Regions from separate parts of the Quadrisphaera sp. KR29 genome, predicted to be linked through region 4. Evidence: riboswitches for the same ligand, from Rfam matches in the RefSeq annotation. Region 4 holds a riboswitch; each other region holds the start of a gene.
The links. A riboswitch is a leader RNA that binds a small molecule or an ion and turns the genes downstream of it on or off. The one in region 4 is predicted to bind S-adenosylmethionine.

Region 1 (2,187 bases), on a different contig from region 4:
AAGTACCCGACGTGCTGCAGGCGGCTCACGCGGCACCGTCCTGCGCAGCGCCCTCGAGGCTGTCGGCGTGGGGGGTCACCAGCTCGGCCGCCACGAGCGCGCGGCGCAGGTCGGCCTGCAGGTCCTCGACGTCCTCGATGCCCACCGACAGGCGCACGGTGCCGGGGTGCACGCCGGCGCGCTCGCGCTGGGCCGGCGTGCGGTGGGCGTGGGTGGTGGAGGCCGGGTGCACCACCAGGGAGCGCACGTCGCCCAGGTGGGTCATGTGGCTGAACAGCTGCAGCGACTCGATGAAGCGCCGGGCCGCCGGCGCTCCCCCGCGCAGCGTCACCGCCAGCACCGACCCCGAGCCGCGGGGCAGGTAGCGGCGGGCGCGCAGGTGCGAGGGGCTGGAGGCCAGGCTGGCGTGGTCGACCCCGGCGACGGCCGGGTGGCGCTCCAGCCAGCTGGCCAGCAGCGCGGCGCTCCGGCAGTGCTGCGCCACCCGCAGCGACAGCGTCTCCACCCCCTGCTGCACGAGGAAGGCGTTGAAGGGGGACAGGACGGGGCCGAAGCGCGCCGCGACCGCGTGGCGCGCGTGCTCGGCGTAGGCGCGCTCCCCGTGCAGGTCCAGCCAGCTGCGCCCGCCGAGCACCGCGCTGGGCTCGGCCAGCTGCGGGAACAGGAGGTCCCCGCCGGGGGCGCGCCCCTGCCACGGGAAGCCGGTGCCGACGACGACGACCCCGCCGAGCGCCGTGCCGTGGCCGGAGAGGAACTTGCTGGCCGAGTGCACCACCACGTCGGCGCCGTGCTCGAGGGGGCGCAGGAGGTAGGGGGTGGCCAGGGTGTTGTCCACGACGAGCGGCACGCCGTGGGCGTGGGCGACCCCGGACACCGCGGCGACGTCGAGCACCTCGTTGCGGGGGTTGGACAGCGACTCCGCGAACAGCACCCGCGTGGTCGGGCGCAGCAGGCGGCGCCAGGCGGCCGGGTCGGCGTGGTCGTGCACGAAGTCGACCTCGATGCCGAACCGGGCGAAGTTCTCCTCGAACAGGCCGCGCGAGCCCTCGTAGAGGTGGTCGGAGGCCAGCAGGTGGTCACCGGCCTGCAGCAGGCCCAGCAGCGCCGTGGTGATGGCGGCCTGGCCGGACCCCACCACGAGGGCCTCGGTCCCGCCCTCCAGCGCCGCGAGGCGCCGCTCGAGGGCGGCGGTCGTGGGGTTGGCGACCCGGGAGTAGACGAAGCCGTCCTCCTCGCCCGAGAAGCGAGCGGCAGCGGAGGCGGAGTCCTCGAAGCGGAAGCCGGCGGAGACGTGGATCGGCGCCACGCGGTCCCCGTGACCGCCGGGCACCCCGGCGTCACCGGCGTGCACCTGCTGCGTGGTGAAGCCGTAGGGGCGGGGGCGCACCACCGGCGGGGCCACCGCGGGCTGGACGGGACGGACGGGCTGGGGCAGGGACGGGAGGGCGGTCTGGGCGGACATGGGGGACCTCTCGGGCGCGCCGCTGCTGGCGGCGCCGCGGCCGGCCCGTCGTCGGGCGGCGCGGGGGGCGGTGGGGGCTGGCGGGGCGCTGGTCAGCGCCGACAGCCGCCACCAGCGGTGGGGGCGAGGTCGATGTGCAGGCGCCGCGTGAGGACGCCGGGGAGAGCGGGGGCGGGTCGGGACGTGCGCACGGTGTCCTCCATCGGCCGTGGCGGGAGCACCTGACGCCGTCCGGGGACTGCGCTGGTTGCTGCGGCGTCGACGAGCCACGTCTCTCGGCCGCTCTGGATGGTCGCGACGACGGTAGGGGCGGCGCGCCCCGACCGTCAACAGGGCGCGCCGACGGCCCTCAGCCGAGCGGGGCGCGGTGCCAGGAGCTGCTGTAGGCCAGCCCGCTGCGCTGGAACATCTGCGTCACCGGGCAGCGGCGCTCGGTCTCCGCCTGGAAGGTCTCGAAGACCTCCTCGGAGGCGTCGGTCTGCACCGTCACCTGGACGGTGACGCGCTCGAAGTTGGCGTTGCCCTCGGCCCCGCCGGCGATGACGGAGGGGTCCAGGTCGCCCTGGATGCGGAAGGACCAGGTGCCCACGGCGATGCCCAGGCCGGAGGCGACCAGGCTGCCGGTGACCTGGTTGCAGCTGGTCAGGGCTCCCAGCAGGTAGCTCAGGGGGCTGGGGGCGGCGTCCTGCCCGCCGAAGGAGGGGTAGGTGTCGGCGGTGAAGACG
Region 2 (2,187 bases), on a different contig from region 4:
CATCCCGCAGTCGGTGTGGTGGATGAGGATGATCTCGGTGGTGCCCAGCAGCCGCTGGCTGATCGCCAGGGACCGCAGCTCGTCGTCGGTGACGACGCCGCCGGCGTTGCGGATGACGTGGGCGTCCCCGAGCTCCAGGCCCAGCAGGGCCTGGGGGTCCAGGCGGGCGTCCATGCACGCCAGCACGGCGACGTGCTGGGCGGGAGGCAGGGGCAGGGAGCCCTCGGTGAAGCGGTCGGCGTAGGCGCGGGCGTTCTGCAGCAGCTGGTCGGTGGTGGACACGGGAAGACCTCCGGCATCGCAGGGGTGGGGGGGTGGGTGCGGCGCTGCCGCCCCGGCGCCGTCGTCGTCAGCGATCCAGGCGCCGGGTCAACGACAGCGCTGCGACGCGGTGCGCAGGAGGTCGACGTGCGAGCGCCTGGACATCCGCACCGGGTCGCTCACCGCGCGAGCGGGGTCTTGACCCACTCGCTGGTGTAGTCGAGCCCGCTGCGCTTGAACATCTGCGTCACCGGGCAGCGGCGCTCGGTCTCCGCCTGGAAGGTCTCGAAGACCTCCTCGGAGGCGTCGGTCTGCACCTCCACCCTCACCGAGACGCGCTCGAAGTTGGCGTTGCCCTCGGCCCCGCCGGCGATGACGGAGGGGTCCAGGTCGCCCTGGATGCGGAAGGACCAGGTGCCCACGGCGATGCCCAGGCCGGAGGCGACCAGGCTGCCGGTGACCTGGTTGCAGCTGGTCAGGGCTCCCAGCAGGTAGCTCAGGGGGCTGGGGGCGGCGTCCTGCCCGCCGAAGGAGGGGTAGGTGTCGGCGGTGAAGACGTGCTCGTGCTCACCGGCGACCACCAGGCGCTGGGCCACGCCGGTGCCCTCGGCGTCGAGGACGAAGGGCACGGTCTGCTTGACGGGCATGGCGCGGACAGTACGTGTCGCGGGCGACCATCCGTCAGACCCCGTCGCGGATCCAGGCCGACCTCCGCCGCGAGCGCACGGCTCCCCTCCCCCGGGTCGGCTCGCGCGGGAGCCGTCTTGACGCAGGCGACGGGGACCTCCTAGGTTCCTCCCAGGTCAAGAGTTGCAGCGGAAAGCCCTGGCTCGCTGCACGGCAACCCTCCTCCGCGGTGGGGTGCCCCAGGTGACGACCCGGCTGGGCGGAGCGTCCAGCAAGCGCGGCTCTGCGGAGCCTTGAGCTGAAGGACCGACGTGCACCTCTCGCCGGTGATCGCTTGCCAGAGCCAGACAGCTTCACGACGTCGCCACGTCGACCTGCGCCGCACCGCGAGCGCGACCTGTTGCACGTGGCTGCACCGTCCTGCGTCCTGAGCGACGACCCCCCGTCCTGAGCGAGGACAGCTCCCCGCCGGTCCGTCCGGCTGGGTGCCCCGTCCCAGCCCCGGAGCTCGTCGCCCGACCCTGGTCGCGTCCGGTCGCTGCCGCTGCCTGAGCAGGTGCGCCCGCTCGACCGGCGGCGAGCCGGCCGTGCCCGGGGCACGGCGGCCGGCCGACCAGCAGGCACCAGCGTGCAACGGCCACGTCCTCCCGCGCGCTGACGGGCTCGCACCCACCACGCGCTGACAGGGCGCCGCTGCGCCCGGACCCGCTGGAAGCGGTCCGAGCGGCGACCCCTCACGCCCACTCCCCCGGGGACGGTCCGCCCGACGGACGTCGGCGGCCCCGCCTCCGGAGACCCCACACCCCACACCGCACACCCGCGTCGCGCTGACGCGCCCCCGCACCGGAGGACACCCATGTCTGCGAACAGCACCCCCACGCCCCAGCCCGAGCACTCCGACCAGCAGCCGAGCGACCTGCGGGCCGCCGTCGCCGCCCGCGGCAAGCGGCGCCGCAACGGCGTCATCGCGGCGGTGGTCGGGGCCCTGGCCGTGGCCGGCGTCGCCACCGGCGTCGCCGTCGCCAGCACCTCGGGAGGCTCGGCCGAGGCCGCCGGCGCCGCAGCCGGCGGAGACGCCCCCGCGGAGCGCTACAGCCTCGACCTCGCCGTGGCCGAGGACACCCAGTTCCAGGACGCGATCAAGGAGGTCGCCGCCGAGAAGGGCCTCGACCTCACCTGGACCAACGTCGACGACTGGGTGCTGCCGAACACCGAGCTGGTGGCGGGGACTGTCGACGGCAACGCGTTCCAGCACGTGCTGTACCTGTCGGCCTTCAACCGCGAGAACGGGGCCGACAT
Region 3 (2,187 bases), on a different contig from region 4:
GCCGCCGGCGTCGAGCCGGAGCCGTGGCTGGTGCACCGGGGACGGCTGTACTCCTACGCCTGCGACCGGTCCTGCTGCCCCGCCTCGGGACGGTCCCTGCAGGGCAGGGAGGCCACGCAGGTGGCGGCGGAGATGGTGCTGGCGGGCAGGGTCCTCCCCGCTGACCGCGAGAGCTGGGAGCTGGGGCTGCGCCGCTCGGTGGCCGCCGTCCCGCCCGCAGCCGGCGCAGGCGCCGGCGGCTCGGGCGGCTCGGGCGGTCAGGGCGGCCCGGGCAGCGCCGCGGACGTGGCCGCCGTCGGCGCCGCCCTGGCCTCCCGCGCCCGCCGCAGGCCACCTGCCGAGCGCGACGTGCTGCGCGACTGGCGCGACCTGCTCACCGCGCAGTCCCGCCGCGACGGCGCGGGCCTGCGGCTGGCCCCCGCGGAGGTCGCGGTGCTGCTGGCCGCGCTGCGCCGGCTGCCGCTGCGCGACCAGCTGCTCGCGGTGGCCGTCCCGCAGGCGCTGCCCGAGCTCGCCGGTGCGCTGGCGCCCGCGGCGGACCCCGGCGCCGCGCTCGCGGTGCTCCAGCAGCTGGCCCGCCGGGCTCCGGCGCGCTGGCGGGCCGCGGCGACCGGCTGCGCCGCCTACGTGGCCTGGTGCACCGGGGCGTCACCGGCGGCGGGCGTGTGGGCGCAGGCGGCGCTCGAGCTGGACCCCGCCCACTCCCTGTCCGCGCTGGTGCTGCAGGCGGTCAGCGTGGGCCTGCCCCCACCGGGCCGGGAGCCGGCGCTGGGGCCGGCAGGAGGGCCGGACGGGCGGTGGTGAGCTGCCGGGGCACCCAGAGGCGTCCACATGCTGAGACGAGGTGGAGGCCCGCTGCGGGCCTGCCTATCCTCCGAGCAGGTCATGAGCGCCAGCGCGAAGCCCCGGCTCGCTGGCCGGCAACCCCCGCCCGCGGTGGGGTGCCCCGGGTGATGACCCGGTCGCTCCCCGTCCGGGGCTGCGGCAAGCGCGGGCCACGGCCCGGCGGACCGCTGGGCCGCCGCGCCCTGGCCCTGAGGTCGGGGAGACTCCTGTGAACGACGGCTGGTCCTTCGAGACGAAGCAGATCCACGCCGGCCAGACGGCCGACAGCGCCACCGGCGCGCGGGCGCTGCCGATCTACTCCACCACGTCGTACGTCTTCGACGACGCCGCGGACGCCGCGGACCTGTTCGCCCTGAAGAAGTTCGGCAACATCTACACCCGGATCATGAACCCGACCACCGACGTGGTCGAGCAGCGCGTCAACGCCCTCGAGGGCGGCGTGGGCGCGCTGGCGGTCTCCTCGGGGCAGGCCGCCGAGACCCTCGCGCTGCTCAACGTCGCCGAGGCCGGCGACCACGTGGTGGCCAGCGCGGCCCTGTACGGCGGCACCTACAACCTCCTGAAGCGGAGCCTGCCCAAGCTGGGCGTCCAGGTGACCTTCGTGGAGGACCCCGACGACCTGGAGGCCTGGCGGGCCGCGGCCACGCCGCGGACGAAGGCGTTCTTCGCGGAGACGGTCTCCAACCCCCGCTCGCACGTGCTCGACATCGCGGGCGTCTCCGGCGTCGCGCACGAGGTGGGCGTGCCGCTCGTCGTCGACAACACCGTGGCCACCCCGTACCTGCTGCGCCCGCTCGAGCACGGCGCCGACGTCGTGGTGCACTCGGCGACGAAGTACCTCGGCGGCCACGGCACGGCCATCGCCGGCGTCATCGTCGACGGCGGGCGCTTCGACTACGGCCAGGGCGAGCGGTTCCCCGGCTTCACCACCCCCGACGACAGCTACAACGGCCTCGTCTACGCCCGCGACCTCGGGGTCGGCAGCCCCCTGGGGGCCAACCTGTCCTACGTCCTCAAGGCGCGTGTGCAGCTGCTGCGCGACCTCGGCGCGTCGCTGGCCCCCTTCAACAGCTTCCTCATCGCCCAGGGCCTGGAGACCCTCAGCCTGCGCATGGAGCGGCACGTGGCCAACGCCACCCGCGTGGCGCACTGGCTCGAGGAGCGCCCGGAGGTGCTCTCGGTCTCCTACGCCGGCCTGCCCTCCAGCCCCTGGTACGAGCGGGCCCAGCGGCTGCTGCCGCGCGGCGTCGGCGCGGTGGTCGCCTTCGAGATCGACGGCGGCGCCGAGGCCGGGCGCCGGTTCGTGGAGGGCCTGTCGCTGCACAGCCACGTCGCCAACAT
Region 4 (2,187 bases):
GAAGACCTCCTGCACGCGCGGGTCGTGCCACAGCTCCGCCAGCGCGAGGTAGGTGGGGTCCTGCACGTCGGCGGCGCGCGCGGCGAAGATGTTGACGTAGGGCGCGGCGGCCGGTGCGGCCGGGTCGTCGGCGACGATCACCTGGTCGGCGGTCAGGCCGGCGGCGGTCGCGTAGTTGTTGTTGACGACGGCGGCTGCCGCGGAGCCGCTCTGGAGGGCGCGGGCGGTCTGGTCGGCGGAGATCGGCGTGACCTCGACCTTCGCGCTCGTGATGTCGTCGACCGAGGAGAAGGCGGTCCCGCCGCCGTCCAGCTGCACCAGGCCGGCCGACTGCAGGAGCAGCAGGGCGCGTGCCTCGTTGATGGCGTCGTCCGGGACGGCGACGACGGCGCCCTGCGGCAGCGCCGCGACGTCGCTCACCGTGGTCGAGTACAGCGGCAGGGGGTACACGGCGGTCGCACCGACGGGCTCGATGTCGTCACCGGAGGTGACGTTGTAGTTGGCCAGGTACTGGATGTGCTGGAACTGGTTGAGGTCGACCTGGCTCTGGCTCAGCGCCGGGTTCGGCAGGCTGTAGTCGGAGAAGTTCACCAGCTCGACGTCGACCCCCAGCTCGCTCTCCGCCAGCTCCGTGTAGGTCTCCCAGTACGGCAGGGCGCTGTCGGAGACGCCGATCTTCACGCTGCTGCGGTACTCCCCCGTCGAGCTGGCGCCGCCACCAGCAGCCGCGGCGGGCGCGTCGTCGCCGCCGCGGTTCGCGAGCCAGACACCCCCGCCCACGAGGAGGAGCAGGACGACGGCGGCCGCAGCGATCGCCGCGACCGGCGCCTTCCGCTTCGGCTTGTCGGGCAGGGCGGGGCCGCTGCTGCTGGGGGCGGGGCTGGACATGGCTCTCCCTGGGGTGCGTGGGACGTGGTGCCGTGCGCGGGCGCGGCGGGGGGCCGGGGAGGGGGTCAGCGGGGACAGCGCCGTGCGCGCGGCGCAGGCGGTGGTGTCCTCACGACGTCTCCTCGGGCGGGTCCGCTCTTGCCGTGCTGGTCGCACGGCCGGGTCGTCACCTGGAGCACCCCGCCGCGGAGGAGGGTTGCCGGACAGCCAGCCAGGGCTTCGCGCTGTCGCTCGTGACCTGGTCCAGACGGTACGGACGCCGTCCGGCGGGCGTCAAACCGGGGTGCGCGGCGCACGCGGACCGCCCGCCCCGCGACGGCGGGACGGGCGGCGTGGCGGGCGGTGGGAGAGAGCCAGGGGCGGGCGGTGGGGGGAGCCGGGTGCGGGTGCCCCGGGTCTCAGCGGCGCTGACCAGCCTGGAAGGCGCCGGCCATGGAGGCCTGCTCGGCCAGCACGTCGGAGGTGCGCGCCTGGACGGCGTCGAGCTGGCCGATGGTGGCCGCGGCGGTGGTGATGCCCTCCGCGACGGACTCCGAGGAGCGCTGGATGTCGGCGATCCGCTGGGCCACCTGCTCGGTGGCCTCGGCGGTGGCGCGCGCCAGCTCCTTGACCTCGCCCGCCACCACGGCGAAGCCGCGGCCGGCCTCCCCGGCGCGGGCGGCCTCGATGGTGGCGTTGAGCGCCAGGAGGTTGGTCTGGGCGGCGATGGAGGAGATCACCTTGATGATGTCGCCGATGGCCGCGGACGCGGCGCTCAGCGCGGCGACCTCGGCCTCCACGGCCTGGGCCTGCGCCGCGCCCGCCTGCCCCACCCGGGCGGCGTCCTCGGAGGCCGACCGCAGGCGCGAGACGGTGTCGAACAGGGCGCTGGCGGCGGCGGCGTCGTCCTCGGAGCGCTGGAGGGACTCCAGGCGCAGCGAGACGATGTCGGCGACCTGGCGCAGCGCCGCCTCGCGGGAGGCGGACAGCGTCGTCGTCGTGGTGGTGAAGAAGTCCATGGTGCCGACGACGCTGCCTGCGGTGATGACGGGGAAGCAGACGCCGGAGCGGACCCCGGCGCGCTGGGCGGCGGGCGCCCGCACGCAGTCCTTGAGCTCCCCGAGGTCCTCCACCGCCACCAGGTCGCGCGCCCGCCAGGCCCGGCCCGACAGGCCCACGCCCTCGGCGAAGGAGGCCGCCAGCGTGACCCTGCGGAACTCCTCGCCGGCCGACCCGGACTCCTGGACGAAGCGCAGCACGGGCTCGTCCTCGGCCATGGCCCAGTAGGAGCCGTAGGCCCACCCGAAAGCCGAGCGCACG

Region 1: linked by a shared signal. The riboswitch ahead of ACUN9U_RS12000 (O-acetylhomoserine aminocarboxypropyltransferase/cysteine synthase family protein) and the one ahead of ACUN9U_RS15245 (MetQ/NlpA family ABC transporter substrate-binding protein) in region 4 are both predicted to bind S-adenosylmethionine.
Region 2: linked by a shared signal. The riboswitch ahead of ACUN9U_RS08405 (putative leader peptide) and the one ahead of ACUN9U_RS15245 (MetQ/NlpA family ABC transporter substrate-binding protein) in region 4 are both predicted to bind S-adenosylmethionine.
Region 3: linked by a shared signal. The riboswitch ahead of ACUN9U_RS08885 (bifunctional o-acetylhomoserine/o-acetylserine sulfhydrylase) and the one ahead of ACUN9U_RS15245 (MetQ/NlpA family ABC transporter substrate-binding protein) in region 4 are both predicted to bind S-adenosylmethionine.

What each region holds. Positions count from the first base shown of each region.
Region 1 covers NZ_JBQXXG010000012.1:11,313-13,499, reverse strand. Annotated here, with positions in the region: gene ACUN9U_RS12005 (LLM class flavin-dependent oxidoreductase) at 1-29, opposite strand, end outside; gene ACUN9U_RS12000 (O-acetylhomoserine aminocarboxypropyltransferase/cysteine synthase family protein) at 26-1,462, opposite strand; SAM riboswitch class I at 1,659-1,757, opposite strand; gene ACUN9U_RS11995 (OsmC family protein) at 1,812-2,187, opposite strand, start outside.
Region 2 covers NZ_JBQXXG010000007.1:76,692-78,878, forward strand. Annotated here, with positions in the region: gene ACUN9U_RS08395 (beta-class carbonic anhydrase) at 1-282, opposite strand, end outside; gene ACUN9U_RS08400 (OsmC family protein) at 441-908, opposite strand; SAM riboswitch class IV at 1,063-1,172, shown strand; gene ACUN9U_RS08405 (putative leader peptide) at 1,215-1,319, shown strand; gene ACUN9U_RS08410 (MetQ/NlpA family ABC transporter substrate-binding protein) at 1,745-2,187, shown strand, end outside.
Region 3 covers NZ_JBQXXG010000007.1:190,856-193,042, reverse strand. Annotated here, with positions in the region: gene ACUN9U_RS08890 (DUF4192 family protein) at 1-804, shown strand, start outside; SAM riboswitch class IV at 882-997, shown strand; gene ACUN9U_RS08885 (bifunctional o-acetylhomoserine/o-acetylserine sulfhydrylase) at 1,055-2,187, shown strand, end outside.
Region 4 covers NZ_JBQXXG010000018.1:58,153-60,339, forward strand. Annotated here, with positions in the region: gene ACUN9U_RS15245 (MetQ/NlpA family ABC transporter substrate-binding protein) at 1-888, opposite strand, end outside; SAM riboswitch class IV at 1,018-1,127, opposite strand; gene ACUN9U_RS15250 (methyl-accepting chemotaxis protein) at 1,287-2,187, opposite strand, start outside.